Regions from separate parts of the Aureimonas sp. AU40 genome, predicted to be linked through region 4. Evidence: predicted binding sites of a transcription regulator. Region 4 holds the regulator's gene; each other region holds the start of a gene.
The links. The regulator PhoB, encoded in region 4, activates phosphate uptake and scavenging genes when phosphate is short. The targets are predictions, from matches to a motif close to TGTCATNNANCTGTCAT.
Positions count from the first base shown of each region.

Region 1: a site for PhoB is predicted at 1,453-1,469, ahead of AUL32_RS00325 (PhoX family protein). Genes of this name have one in related genera too.
Region 2: a site for PhoB is predicted at 1,295-1,311, ahead of AUL32_RS03485 (esterase-like activity of phytase family protein). Genes of this name have one in related genera too.
Region 3: a site for PhoB is predicted at 1,617-1,633, ahead of phnF (phosphonate metabolism transcriptional regulator PhnF). Genes of this name have one in related genera too.

Region 1 covers NZ_BBWL01000001.1:65,799-69,001, forward strand. Annotated here, with positions in the region: gene AUL32_RS00325 (PhoX family protein) at 1-1,398, opposite strand, end outside; gene AUL32_RS00330 (glyoxalase superfamily protein) at 1,625-2,068, opposite strand; gene AUL32_RS00335 (serine protease) at 2,265-3,203, opposite strand, start outside.
Region 2 covers NZ_BBWL01000009.1:49,680-52,882, reverse strand. Annotated here, with positions in the region: gene guaA (glutamine-hydrolyzing GMP synthase) at 1-1,225, opposite strand, end outside; gene AUL32_RS03485 (esterase-like activity of phytase family protein) at 1,382-2,746, shown strand; gene AUL32_RS03480 (5'-methylthioadenosine/S-adenosylhomocysteine nucleosidase) at 2,781-3,203, opposite strand, start outside.
Region 3 covers NZ_BBWL01000052.1:96,820-100,022, reverse strand. Annotated here, with positions in the region: gene AUL32_RS20050 (carbon-phosphorus lyase complex subunit PhnI) at 1-457, opposite strand, end outside; gene phnH (phosphonate C-P lyase system protein PhnH) at 459-1,067, opposite strand; gene phnG (phosphonate C-P lyase system protein PhnG) at 1,064-1,459, opposite strand; gene phnF (phosphonate metabolism transcriptional regulator PhnF) at 1,675-2,394, shown strand; gene AUL32_RS20030 (glycosyltransferase family 61 protein) at 2,485-3,203, opposite strand, start outside.
Region 4 covers NZ_BBWL01000022.1:51,437-54,639, forward strand. Annotated here, with positions in the region: gene pstB (phosphate ABC transporter ATP-binding protein PstB) at 1-476, shown strand, start outside; gene phoU (phosphate signaling complex protein PhoU) at 547-1,269, shown strand; gene phoB (phosphate regulon transcriptional regulator PhoB) at 1,275-2,006, shown strand; gene AUL32_RS07520 (DUF3297 family protein) at 2,088-2,345, opposite strand; gene AUL32_RS26420 (GcrA family cell cycle regulator) at 2,655-3,203, opposite strand, start outside.

The sequences.
Region 1 (3,203 bases), on a different contig from region 4:
CTCCGGCCGGTCCATGGGCGTCGCGCCGAGAAGATCGGCGGCGCGGCGCGTTTCGATCAACACGTCGGCCTGGGTTTTGAAGCCGTTCTCGGCGGTCAGCTTGCCCTGCCCGTGGACCAGCGGCAGCCATTCCATCGTGCCGTCCTCGCCGAACTTGGCGACGAAGAGCGTGCCCTCGTCGAGAAGGCGCATGTTGGCGGCGCGGTCGCCCTCGACGAAGCGATCCTTGGTCACGAACTTGTAGACATAGTCGAAGCGCTCGTCGTCGCCGAGATAGAAGACGACCCGACCATCCTTCGAAACGATGGACTCGGCGCCCTCGTGCTTGAAGCGGCCGAGCGCGGTGCGCTTCTTCGGCACCGAGTTCGGGTCCATCACGTCGACCTCGACCACCCAGCCGAAGCGGTTCGGCTCGTTGGGCGCCTTGGACACGTCGAAGCGCTCGTGAAAGCGGCCCCACTGATAGGTGCCCTCGGGAATGCCCATGCGCTTGTAGTTGGCGGCCTCGCGGTGGCCTTCCGGCAGCTTACCGGTGAAGTAGCCGTGGATGTTCTCCTCGGCCATGATGTAGGTGCCCCAGGGCGTGACGCCGCCGGCGCAATTGTTGATCGTGCCGAAGACGCGGCGCCCGCTCGGGTCGGCTGCGGTCTGGAGGCGGAGGTGGCCGGCGGCGGGGCCGGTCAGTTCCATCTCGGTTCCGGCGGTGATGCGGCGGTTGAGCGCGCCGTCCCGCACCACCTGCCACTTGCCCTCCACTTTGCGAATCTCGACCACCGTGCCGCCATGGGCGGCCATCTCGATGTCGACGCGCGTCCGGTCGGCGTCTTTGATGGCGAGAATGGGGATTTTCTTTTCCGGGTTCTTCTCGTCCGCCTTCTCGCTCAAGCTGACGATGCCGGGGAACATCAGATGCTCGTTCGTGTATTCGTGGTTCACAACCAGCAGCCCGTGCTCGGACGAGCCGTTCAGCGGAATGAAGCCGACATAATCGTTGTTGTAGCCGAACTGGCGGGCCTGGGCTTCCGGCGTCTGGTTGCGCGGGTTGAAGGCAGGCGAGTCGGCAAAGAGCGGGTCGCCCCAGCGCAGAAGCACGTCGGCGTCGTAGCCGCTGGCGACGTGATGCGTCTCGTCCACGCCGGCCTCGACCTCGGTGAAGTCGAAGCGCGAAGCCGGGCCTTCGGCCTTGGCGTCGCCAGCGCTCATGAGCGCCACCGGGCCGAGCGTCGCCGCGATGGCGGTGGTGGCCAGCGCGCCGCGCAGCAGGTCGCGCCGCGAGAATCGGGCGGTGATGATCTCGCCCATCGTGCGGTTTGCGGTGGGGTTCAGGCCCTCGCCTTCGGCATCCTCGAGCCGGCTAGTGGGAAAGGCGGCGTGGCGGGGTAGGGCGTGCTCGGTCATCTCGGGTCCTTCGCGCTAGTCTGGAACGGTTCCAGCGCGCCCTAGGAGGCCGAGATAACAGGCCCATGACACAAAGCACGCGAGGCTTAGCAAAGCCCCGCGCCGCCGCGTCAACTCAGGAAAAGGTGATGCGAAAGCGATCGGGCGTGATCGTTTTCCTCGCGCTCGGCTGCGGCTTGAACCCCGTCCGCCAGCCTTGAGGTCGGCGGACGGGAGAAAAGAAAAGTTACCAGAGCAACTCGACATGCGGGCGCCCGTCGGAGGTCTTCTCCAACGTGCGACCGTTCCGGTCGACCCGGCATGAGACGCGCTGGCGGAAGGCGGAAAAGCTCTCGAAGGTCACGACGTCCACCGGCTGGTCGAAGCGCAGAACGAGGCGGAACCGATCGGCCTCGCCGGGCAGCGCCTCGACGCCGAGGATGGATGCCTCGAAGGGCTGGCCGAGATAGAAGCCGCGCACGCGCGCCCCGAGCCGGTAGGGGTCGAACGCGCCGCGATTGCCGACGCGGGCATGAAGCGTGTTCCAGTCGCGATAGCCATATTGCGCGGCGACGAGTTCGAGGGCCCGCGAATGGGTCAGGCTTTCGCCACCGCGCGACAGCGCGGCGCGCAGGCGCTTGGCCTGATCCTTCAGGCCTTCGAGCGCTGGAAGGGGCGTGGGATATGTCATGGCGGTCTCCACTCTCGGCATGTCTTCGAGGCGAGGGGAGTCCGCGTTGCCGCTCGCGACATGCCTGAACAGGAATGACCGATAAGCCGAGATCGAAGAGAGCTTCACCAGGGCGCCGAAACGCCTGCGAACGGCCGGGGCTCTCAGCCCGCAGCCGTCCTTATACAGCGAAATCGGAGTGTTGGGTAGCGGGCGCTCACTTCGTCCCGAGGCAGAGGACAGGATAGATCGACTCCTGCACCTTAGCCGTCGCGTCCGGCACGCTTTCCAGCGCCGCCTTGGCGTCAGCCGTCTCAAAGGCGACATGGTGCTGGGTCAGGAAGCGAGCGGCCGCGTCCGGACGGATGGCGAAGTTGATGGACTGCGGAATGTCGCCCGTCAGATCGGCCACGGCCACCGCGTTCAGCTTGGCGGTGACGACGCCGACGACCCGGCCGGCGAGGTCGATCAGCGGGCCGCCCGAATTGCCGGGCTGCACGGGCGCCGAAATCTGCAGGTAGTTCGCGTCGTTCATCAGGCCCATGAGCGAGGAAATGTTGCCACGCGTCACGTTGAGGCTGTCGGCCAGGATCGAGCGCAGCGGGAAGCCGAGCGCCAGAATGTCCTCGCCCAGGCGCGGCTTGCTGGAGACGATCGGCAGCGGCTGGCCGAGCGCGGCATCTACCTTCACCAGCGCGAGATCGTGGTCTTCATCCACGATCACCTGGCTCGCGGCGCCGAGATCGCCGACCAGAACGGTCTTGCAGCTCTTGGCGACATGGGCGTTGGTCAGGAGCCAGCCGTCCTTGGACACGACGAAGCCGGTGCCCGAGGAGTCGAAACCGGGGGCGGCCAGCGCCGGACCCTGCGGCTGCGGCGCCGGCTCGTGCTCGCCGAAGGCGACGCCCTCGGCGCGGCCCGAGCGGAACAGCTTGGCCATGGGGCCGATATCGTTGGCGCGGGGCTCGCCGGAGAAGGGGTCGAACGTGTTCTCGGCGACCACGGTGTAGGGTTTCACGTCGCCGTCATGCGCCTTATCCCACGCGACGGAGAAGCCGCGCAGATCGCCGTCTCGGCCTGAAAAGCGGATCAGGAAGGAGCGCCCGTCTTCCTGGCCGCGAATCGTGAAGGCGTCGCCGGCCAGCGACGAGGAGGA
Region 2 (3,203 bases), on a different contig from region 4:
CGCCGCCGGGGCAGCGGATGGCAAGCCCCGGGCCGGGGAACGGGTGGCGGCCAACGAACTGCTCGGGCAGGCCGAGCTCGCGGCCGAGCTCGCGCACCTCGTCCTTGAAGAGCTCGCGCAGCGGCTCCACCAGCTTCATCTTCATGCGCTCGGGCAGGCCGCCGACATTGTGGTGCGACTTGATCGTCACCGACGGGCCGCCGGTGAAGGAGACGCTTTCGATCACGTCGGGATAGAGCGTGCCCTGCGCCAGGAAATCGGCGCCGCCGATCTTCTTGGCTTCGGCCTCGAAGGTCTCGATAAACAGGCGGCCGATCGTCTTGCGCTTGACCTCGGGGTCCATCTCGCCTTCCAGCGCGCCGATGAAGAGGTCCTGCGCCTGAACATGGACGAGCGGGATGTTGTAATGGTCGCGGAACATGCCGACCACCTGCTCCGCCTCGCCCATGCGAAGCAGGCCGTGGTCGACGAAGATGCAGGTGAGTTGATCCCCGATCGCCTCGTGGATCAGCACCGCCGCGACCGAGGAATCGACGCCGCCCGACAGGCCGCAGATGACGCGGGCGGAGCCGACCTTGGCGCGGATCTCTTCGACCGCCTTTTCGCGGAATGCGGCCATGGTCCAGTCGCCCTTCAGGCCGGCGATCCGGTGGACGAAGTTGGAAATGAGCTTGGCGCCGTCCGGCGTGTGGACGACTTCGGGGTGGAACTGGACGCCGTAGAAGCGCCGCGCCTCGTCCGCGATGGCGGCGAAGGGGGCGCCCGGCGACGCCGCGATGATCTCGAAACCCTTGGGCAGCGCGGTGACGCGGTCGCCATGGCTCATCCAGACCTGATGGCGCGTGCCCTCGGCCCAGATCCCGTCGAAGAGGGGCGAGGACTTCTGCACTTCGAGGAACGCGCGGCCGAACTCGCGGTGCAGCCCGCCCTCGATCTTGCCGCCCAATTGGGCGCACATTGTCTGCTGCCCGTAGCAGATGCCGAGCACCGGCACGCCGGAGGAGAAGATGACGTCCGGCGCGCGCGGGGCGTTCTCCTCGGTGGTCGAGGCGGGCGAACCCGACAGGATCACGGCCTTGGGGTTCAACCGGCGAAAGCCGTCTTCCGCCGACTGGAAGGGCACGATCTCGGAATAGACGCCGGCCTCGCGCACGCGGCGCGCGATGAGCTGCGTGACCTGGGAACCGAAATCGACGATGAGGATGGTATCGAGGTGCTGGGTCATGGCGGACTTCTAGATAAGGCGCGGCAAAAGGCAAGCCCTTCCGCCCCGACGCGGGTGCGGGACCGTTTTTGTCATGCAAGCGTCGCCATTTCGTAGCCGAGCCGTCACCCTCTGGCGCTGTTCTCCCGGCAGTCCTGCTGCCATCGGAGATGCTTCATGAAATCGATTCTCACCGCCGTCGCCGCGCTCGTTGCGTTGGCGCCGCTGCCCGCCATGGCCGACGAGGCGCTGGAAGGTCGCGCCTTCCCGGCGACGCTGGAAGCCCAGGCGATCCTGCCGGCAGCCTCGCTGGTTCCCGCCCCGGCCGACGCGCCCGAGCATCTGCGCCAGGCCGGCAAGTTCACGACGCCCGACCGCAAGCGCACCACCCAGCTCGGCAGCGTGCCCGGCATGGACGGCGTGCGCCCGACCGGCGGCGCGCTGCCGGTGGATGGACAGGCCTTGCAGGGATTCTCGGGCATCAAGGCCATGCCGGACGGCACGTTCTGGAGCCTGTCCGACAATGGTTTCGGCACCAAGGCCAATTCCAGCGACGCCGCGCTGATGCTGCACAAGCTTCGGATCGACTGGCACAAGGGCGGCGTGGAGCGGTTGGAGACGATCTTCCTCTCCGACCCCGACCATGTCGCGCCCTTCCCGATCGTGCTGGAAGGCGCGGAGAAGCGCTATCTCACGGGCGCCGATTTCGACATCGAGTCGATCCAGCCGACAGAGGACGGGTTCTGGATCGGCGAGGAGTTCGGCCCCTATCTCATCCATGTCGACAAGACCGGCAAGCTGCTCTCGGTTCACGAGACGAAGATGGGCGACGTCGCGGTTCGCTCGCCCGACCATCCCGCTTTGAGCCTGCCGGGCGACCCGACCAAGCCCCTCCCCGCCTTCAACCTCAAGCGCTCCGGCGGCTTCGAGGGTCTGGCCATGGCCAAGGACGGCTCTCGCCTCTACGGCCTTCTGGAAGGCCCACTCTATAAGGAGGGCGCGAGCGAGAAGACCGAGGACGGGCGCACCGCGCTGCGAATCGGCGAGTTCGATTCGAAGTCGGGCGAGTGGACCGGCCGGTTCTGGCTCTATCCGCTGAGCCCCGGCGGCGCGGCGATCGGCGACTTCAACATGCTGGACGAGACCACCGCGCTGGTGATCGAGCGCGACAACGGCGCGGGCCGCGCGTCGCAGGCCTGCAAGGGCGACCCGAAGCCCGATTGTTTCGCGACGCCCGCCAAGCTGAAGCGCATCACCAAGATCGAGATGACAGAGGCCAATCTCGGGAAGGCCGTGCGCAAGATCGGCTATATCGATCTCCTCGACATCAAGGACCCGAAAGGGGTCGCCAAACAAGGCACGCTCGAAGGCGTCTACGACATGCCCTTCGTGACGATCGAGAATGTCGACCGGCTGGACGAGACGCACATCATCGTCGCGAACGACAACAACTACCCCTTCTCCGCCGGACGCGCGCTCGACAAGGCGGACGACAACGAGTTCGTGAAGCTCGAGGTCGGGGATTTCCTCAAGGCCAAGTGAGACTTGTCGCCGGAAGTGCACAGCCTCCGGCGACTTAAAATTCCAGAGAGCCGTCTTCGAGGCCGGCCCGCAAAGCGTCGATCGCGAGCGCCAGTTCGCGGTCGAGCTGCGGCAGGAGGGCGGCCCAGTCGCCATAATGGCGCAGCTCTTCGGCGCCGTCCGAAATGCCGCGCAGCGCCAGGAGCGGCACGCCGAAGCGATGCGCCGCGCGCCAGACCGCGAAGGTCTCCATGTCCACCATGTCGGCGTCGATCGTGTCGTAGCCGAGGCCGGAGACGACGTTGCCGCCCGTCGACAGCCGTGCAGAAGGCCAGCCGGGCAGCGGGGTCGCCAGCGGCACGGCGACGGGATGGTCGATCAGAGGCGTCACGCCCTTGGTGAAGCCGAGCGGCGAGGCGTCGATATCGCGCCAGGAGACGCTCGACGCCTGATAAACGCGGCCCTGCTCCAGCAGCCG
Region 3 (3,203 bases), on a different contig from region 4:
CCTTCGCCTCGTCTTCGCGGGCGCGGCGCTCCGGCTGGGGAACCGGCTCGTCGCCGGCCATGGCGGGGTCGAGCAGCCGGTGCGTGTAGTCGAAGGTCGGCCCCAGCAACTGGCCGCCGGGCAGGTCCTTGTAGGTTGCCGAAACGCGGCGCTCCAACTGCATGGCGCCCGTGTCCACCGGCTCGGCGGCGCGAAAGCGCGGCAGCGTGGTGCGATAGGCGCGAAGCAGGAAGATCGCCTCGATCAGGTCGCCCCGCGCCTGCCGGATGGCGATGGCGGCAAGCTCGGGATCGTAGAGCGAGCCCTCGGCCATGACCCGGTCCACCGCCAGCGAAAGCTGTCCGGTGATCTGGTCGAGGCCGAGTGCAGGCACGTCCCGCTCGCCGCGCCGACGGTCGGCGAGCAGCTTGTGGGCGTTGCGGATGGCGGCTTCCCCGCCCTTGACGGCGACGTACATTTCAAGCCTCCGCGATGCGTGTGGAACGTGGCAGGGCGATCAGCCCCTCGCCCGCCACGAGAACGAGATCGTGCCCGCGCGGAAACAGCGCGCGATTGCCGGCGCGGGCCGCGAGGAACCCCGCCGGCAGGCCTTGCGGGGCGATGGGGCGGACCGTCTCGATGCCGGGGCCGGAGAGAAGGAGCGACGCGCCGCCTTCCAGGCTTTCCACCGGCAGGATCAGGGTCGCGGCGCGGTCGGGATAGGCGTCGGTGCCGATACCGAAGCGGCCCCAGCCGGCGGGGTCCGAACCGAGGGTGAGCAGCGCGAAGGCGGCTTCGCCCGGCGCCGCGACGAGGCTGGCGCCGGTGTGGAAGCCGAGCCAGGCGGCGGCCGCGCCGGCCTCCGCGCCCTCCAGAAAGATCGACGCGTCGGCATCGGCGAGCGTCAGCAGGAACACGGCGGCGGCCGGCGCGAGCGGGGCCGGCGCTTCCACCGGGGCGGCGAGACGGGCGATCGTGCCGGGCGCGGCGAAGGCGTCCATCACGGCGCGAAAGGCGTCTTGTGAACCGAGAACCGGGTCCTGGAATCCGCCCGAGACGGCGAGGGCGGAAAGGGAAGTCTGTGTCATGCCTGATCCTCGCCGCGAACCAGCGTGAAGAAATCCACCCGCGTCGCCTCGGTCTCGGCGGCGCGATCGCTCTCCGCGTCAGTGTCGGCCTGGAGGAGCGGGGCGACGATCTCGCGCTCGATCCGCTCCTGCCACTCCGGGTGCTGCCAGAGCGCGTCGCAATGGGCGGCGAGCCGCGCCTTGTCGCTATCGCGCCCCAGGATCATGGCGTGGCCGACCTCGCCGGTGCCCAGCCGCACCGTGGCGCGGCAGACGCTGGCCTCGCCCAGATTGAACGGCGCTCCGCCTCCGCCCGCCCGGCCGCGCAGCATAACGAGACCGATCTCGGGTCCGCGCACCGGCCGTGCCGGCGGGGCGTCCTCGCAGACCTGGCCGTGCAGCACGCGCAGCATGCCACCATCGGCCAGCGCGAAGGCGCTGATGGCGCGGCGACGGCGTTCCTGAAACGAGATGTCCGGGTCGGAGGAGGGCTGGAGCATGGGTCGGTCCGCTCATTGGTCTATTTGTTTAGACATCTAGTCTGGACGATCCTTCTTTATCCGTCCATCGGTGACATCAGGATGACAGGCGCGAATCTTTGGGCGCGAATCTTTTGGCGGGAGCGGGCGTGAACGAGACGGACGAGGGCGTGACGCGCTGGCGGCGGGTGGCCGACAAGATCCGCTCCGCGATCATGGACGGCGCCTTCGCGGACAAGCTGCCGCCGGAAACCGAGCTGGCCGACAGTTTCGGCGTGAACCGGCACACGGTTCGGCGCGCGATCCAGTCGCTCGCTAGCGAAGGGCTGCTGCGAGCCGAGCGCGGCCGGGGCACGTTCGTCAACGCGCCAGCGCGCCGGCTCGCCTATCCCATCGGCCCGCGCACGCGCTTTTCCGAGAACGTCACGGCGCAGGGGCGCACGCCGGGCGGGCGCCTGATCCGGGCCGACGCCACGCGCGCCGACGCCGCGCTCGCAGCCCTTCTCGGCTGCGCTGCGGGCGCGCCGCTGCATCGGCTGGAAACGCTCAGCGTCGCCAATGGCGTTCCGCTGTCGATCGCGACCTCGCATTTCAGCGTGGAGCGCTTTCCCGGCATCGTGCGAGCCTATGCCGAGACCGGCTCGGTGACGGAGGCGCTGAAGCTGGAAGGCGTGTCGGACTATCGTCGGCGCGAAACGCGCATCACGGCCGAGCGCGTCCACCCGCTCGACGCCGACCATCTGGCGACCTCGCCCGACTCGATCGTGCTGGTCAGCATGGCGGTGGATGTCGATCTCGACAACCGCCCGGTGCAGGTGATCCGGGCGCGCTTCCCCGCCGATCGCATGGAGCTGGTGCTACGGCCTTGACCTCGCGCGCTCCGCTGCGACGCCCGAACGGCGAAAGGGCGGCTCGCGCCGCCCTTTGCTTTTCAGTCCGACGTCCGGCCCTGCGTGGCCTCAGGCCAGCATTTCGCGCAGCGCCGCCACGGTGCCGGCCACGTCCAAACGCCAGCGGCGTTGGCTCGGGCGCGGGTCGGTCCGGTCCTCCTCGCCGATCACGACGCCGTAGGCGAGGCCGAGCGAGCTGAAGAGATTGGTGTGCGCGTCGAGAAAGACGCCCGTGCTCTCGATCGTCACGACCTGGGTCTCGGGCCGACAGAACACGGTGTTGAACATGGCCGCGCCGCCGAGGCCCACCACCACCCGCGCCTTGGCGAACAGCGCTACCTGCTCGGCGAAGGAAAGATGTTCCGGCTCCACCACGGTGAAGCCGAGCGGCACCAGCGCGTCGATCAGCTCCTCCTCGTTCAGGAGGCCGCGATAGGCGCCGCCCTTGCGGGTTCGGCTGAGGCGGGACAGGAAGACGCGCTCCGGTGCGGGCGCCGCGCTGTCATGGGCCAACCGCTCCGCCAGATCGCGAAAGATGTCGCGCTCGTGCGGAGCGAGGATCAGGTCGCGCCCGACCATGCGCACGAGGCTGACGCTCTCGCACCAATAGGTCGCGCCGCGCCGCTGCTCGACGATGTCCTCGTCGGCGAGGCCGAAGGTCTGGAGAAGGCTGCGCTGCCAGGGATGCTGGCGCTCGCACAGGAAACGGTCGTACCGGTCCCGATGGCTCGCGAAGTGATGCATGCCGGGCAGGCCGAGAAGCAGCCACATGCCCCAATTGTCCGGCT
Region 4 (3,203 bases):
ACCCGTTCCCGAAGTCGATCTTCGAGAACGTCGCCTACGGCCCGAAGATCCACGGTCTCGCCAAGTCGAAGACGGACCTGGAAGAGGTCGTCGTGACCTCGCTGCGCAAGGCCGGCCTCTTCGAGGAGGTAAAGGACCGCCTCCACGACGCCGGCACGGGCCTGTCCGGCGGCCAGCAGCAGCGCCTGTGCATCGCCCGCGCCATCGCCGTTTCGCCCGAGGTGATCCTGATGGACGAGCCTTGCTCGGCCCTCGATCCGATCGCGACCGCCACGGTCGAGGAACTGATCGACGAGCTGAAGCAGAACTTCACCATCGTCATCGTCACCCACTCGATGCAGCAGGCGGCCCGCGTCTCGCAGCGCACGGCGATGTTCCACCTCGGCAAGATCGTCGAGGTCGGTTCCACGGAAAAGATGTTCCAGAACCCCGACGACAAGCGCACGCAGGACTACATCACCGGCCGCTTCGGCTGACCTCGCTCCCGGCTCCCGCAGCCTTATCGGGCCGGGAGTCGTTCTCCGCGAAACAGGGAGAGTTCGTTTCATGGAACATCACATCGTCTCGTCCTACGACGACGAACTGAAATTCATCCTTCGTCGCATTTCCGAAATGGGCGGCCAGGCCGAGCGCATGGTCGAGCAGGCGGTCTCCGCCCTGATCCGCTCCGATTGGGGTCTGGCGCAGTCCGTCGTTGCCGACGACATCCTTCTCGACACGCTGCAGCGCGAAGTGGACGAGCGCGCGGTTCTCACGATCGGCAAGCGCCAGCCGATGGCACACGACCTGCGCGAGATCGTCGGCGCCATCCGCATCTCCAACGATCTCGAGCGCATCGGCGATCTCGGCAAGAACATCGCCAAGCGCGTGATCGCGGTGACCGACCACAAGCAGCCGGTGCAGCTGGTGCGCGGCATCGAGCACATGTCGGAACTGGCGCTGGGCCAGCTGAAGAACGTGCTCGACGTCTATGCCACGCGCGACGACGTGCGGGCGCTGGAGATCCGCGCGCAGGACGCCGAGATCGACGCGCTCTACACGTCGCTCTTCCGCGAGCTCCTGACCTACATGATGGAAGATCCGCGCAACATCACGGCTTGCACGCATCTTCTCTTCTCGGCCAAGAACATCGAGCGCATCGGCGACCACGCGACCAACATCGCCGAGACGGTCTACTACATCAAGACCGGCAAACAGATGGAGGTCGAGCGGCCCAAGAGCGACTCGACGCCCTCGATCGCCTCGCCCTCGACCGGCCTGAACGGGTAAGTCGCATGGGCGCCCGGATCACCGTCGTCGAAGACGAGGAGGCGCTGGGCGTCCTCCTTCGCTACAATCTTGAGGCCGAGGGTTACGACGTCGACGTGATCGCGCGTGGCGACGAGGCCGACCTGCGGCTGAAGGAGGGCGTGCCCGACCTTCTTCTGCTCGACTGGATGCTGCCCGGCCTGTCCGGCGTCGAGCTTTGCCGGCGCCTGCGCACGCGGCCCGAGACCGAGCGCCTGCCGATCATCATGCTGACGGCGCGCGGCGAGGAAAGCGAGCGGGTGCGCGGCCTTTCGGTCGGGGCGGACGACTATGTCGTGAAGCCCTTCTCGACTCCCGAGCTCATGGCCCGCGTGCGCGCCATGCTGCGCCGGGTGAAGCCCGAGCGCATCTCCAGCCAGCTCGTGGCGGGCGATCTCGACCTCGACCGCGAGACGCATCGCGTGCGCCGCGCCGGCCGCGAGGTCAAGCTCGGACCCACCGAGTTCCGCCTCCTGGAATTCCTCATGCAGTCGCCCGGCCGCGTCTTCTCGCGCGAGCAGCTCTTGGACGGCGTCTGGGGCCGCGACATCTATGTCGACGAGCGCACGGTGGACGTCCATGTCGGACGTCTGCGCAAGGCCATCAATCGGGGCCGCCAGCGCGACCCGATCCGCACCGTGCGCGGGGCGGGCTATTCGCTGGACGAGAACTTCACCGCCGCCGCGCGGCCCGTGCAGCAGCGGGCCGAAGCGAGCTGAAGCGACGCCTTATGATGAAACGGAAACGCCGCGAGAGCCAAAGGGCTGCTCGCGGCGTTTTCGTTTGGCGGAGGCGGGCGATCAGCCCTCGGCGCTGTCGTCCTTCAGATAGGGCTCGACCGTGCCCTTCAGCTTCATCAGCAGCGGCTTGCCCTGGCGGTCCTTGGCCTTGCCGGCGGCGACGCGCACCCAGCCTTCGCTGACGCAATATTCCTCGACATTGGTCTTCTCGTTGCCGTTGAAGCGGATGCCGATGCCGCGCGCCAGCAGCGCCTCGTCATGGAACGGGCTGTCGGGGTCGATCGCCAGACGGTCGGGAAGGGCGGGGGTATCGGTCATGTCATGGCCTTTTCGAAAGGGGCGTCGCGCGCCGGCCGGGCCGGCGCCTGGATCAGAAAGCGTCTTCCGCTCGCATGGCTTGCCTCATAACGCAGGACAGGCGCGAGCGGGAGACGCTTTCTAGAAGGAGGGCGGGGAGAGAGGCCGCAGGGGCGAGGCAGGCGCAAAGAAAAGCCCGGCGCGAAGGCCGGGCTCGAAACCGCGATGGATTAAAAGCGCCTGAAGCATTCCGGCTTGCCGGAACGCTGCAAGGTCCACGATTTCGTCTCATGTCTCGGAAAAGCATTTCCGCCTTGCCGGGGCGTGCCCTTAGCGAACGCGGCGGCGCTCCGACATCGGCTGGAAGGCGATGCGCGCGTGGTGCTTGCAATAGGGCGAAGAGTCCTGGGAATGGTTTCCGCAGAAGCGGAAGTCCGGGCTCAGCGGGTCGCCCAGCGGCCATTTGCAGGTGCGGTCGGAAAGCTGCACCAGCGTCAGGTTGCGCGACATGGGCACGACCTCGCCGCCTTCGGAATGACCGAATGGCTGGGCCTCCTCGAAGGCGCCGGCGTCCGGGTCCATCTTCAGGGCCGTGGCGCCCACCGAATGGATCATCGGCTGGCGGAGCGGCATGGGCGCGCGCGGCGGGGCGGAAGTGGGCATGGAGGGCGTCAGGATGCGCGGCGCTGCGCTCGGCGTCTGCATGGGGGCCGAGGCGGGCGTCACTACAGGGGCCGCGACGGGCGCGGGCGCGAACTCGCGGCGCGGGGCGGGCGGCTCCACCGCCGCGATCGACGGCGCGGCCACCGGCTCCGGCACGGGCGCGGCGGCGACCGGCACGGGCTGGGGCGCGGGCTCGAAGGCGGGCGCGACGCGCAC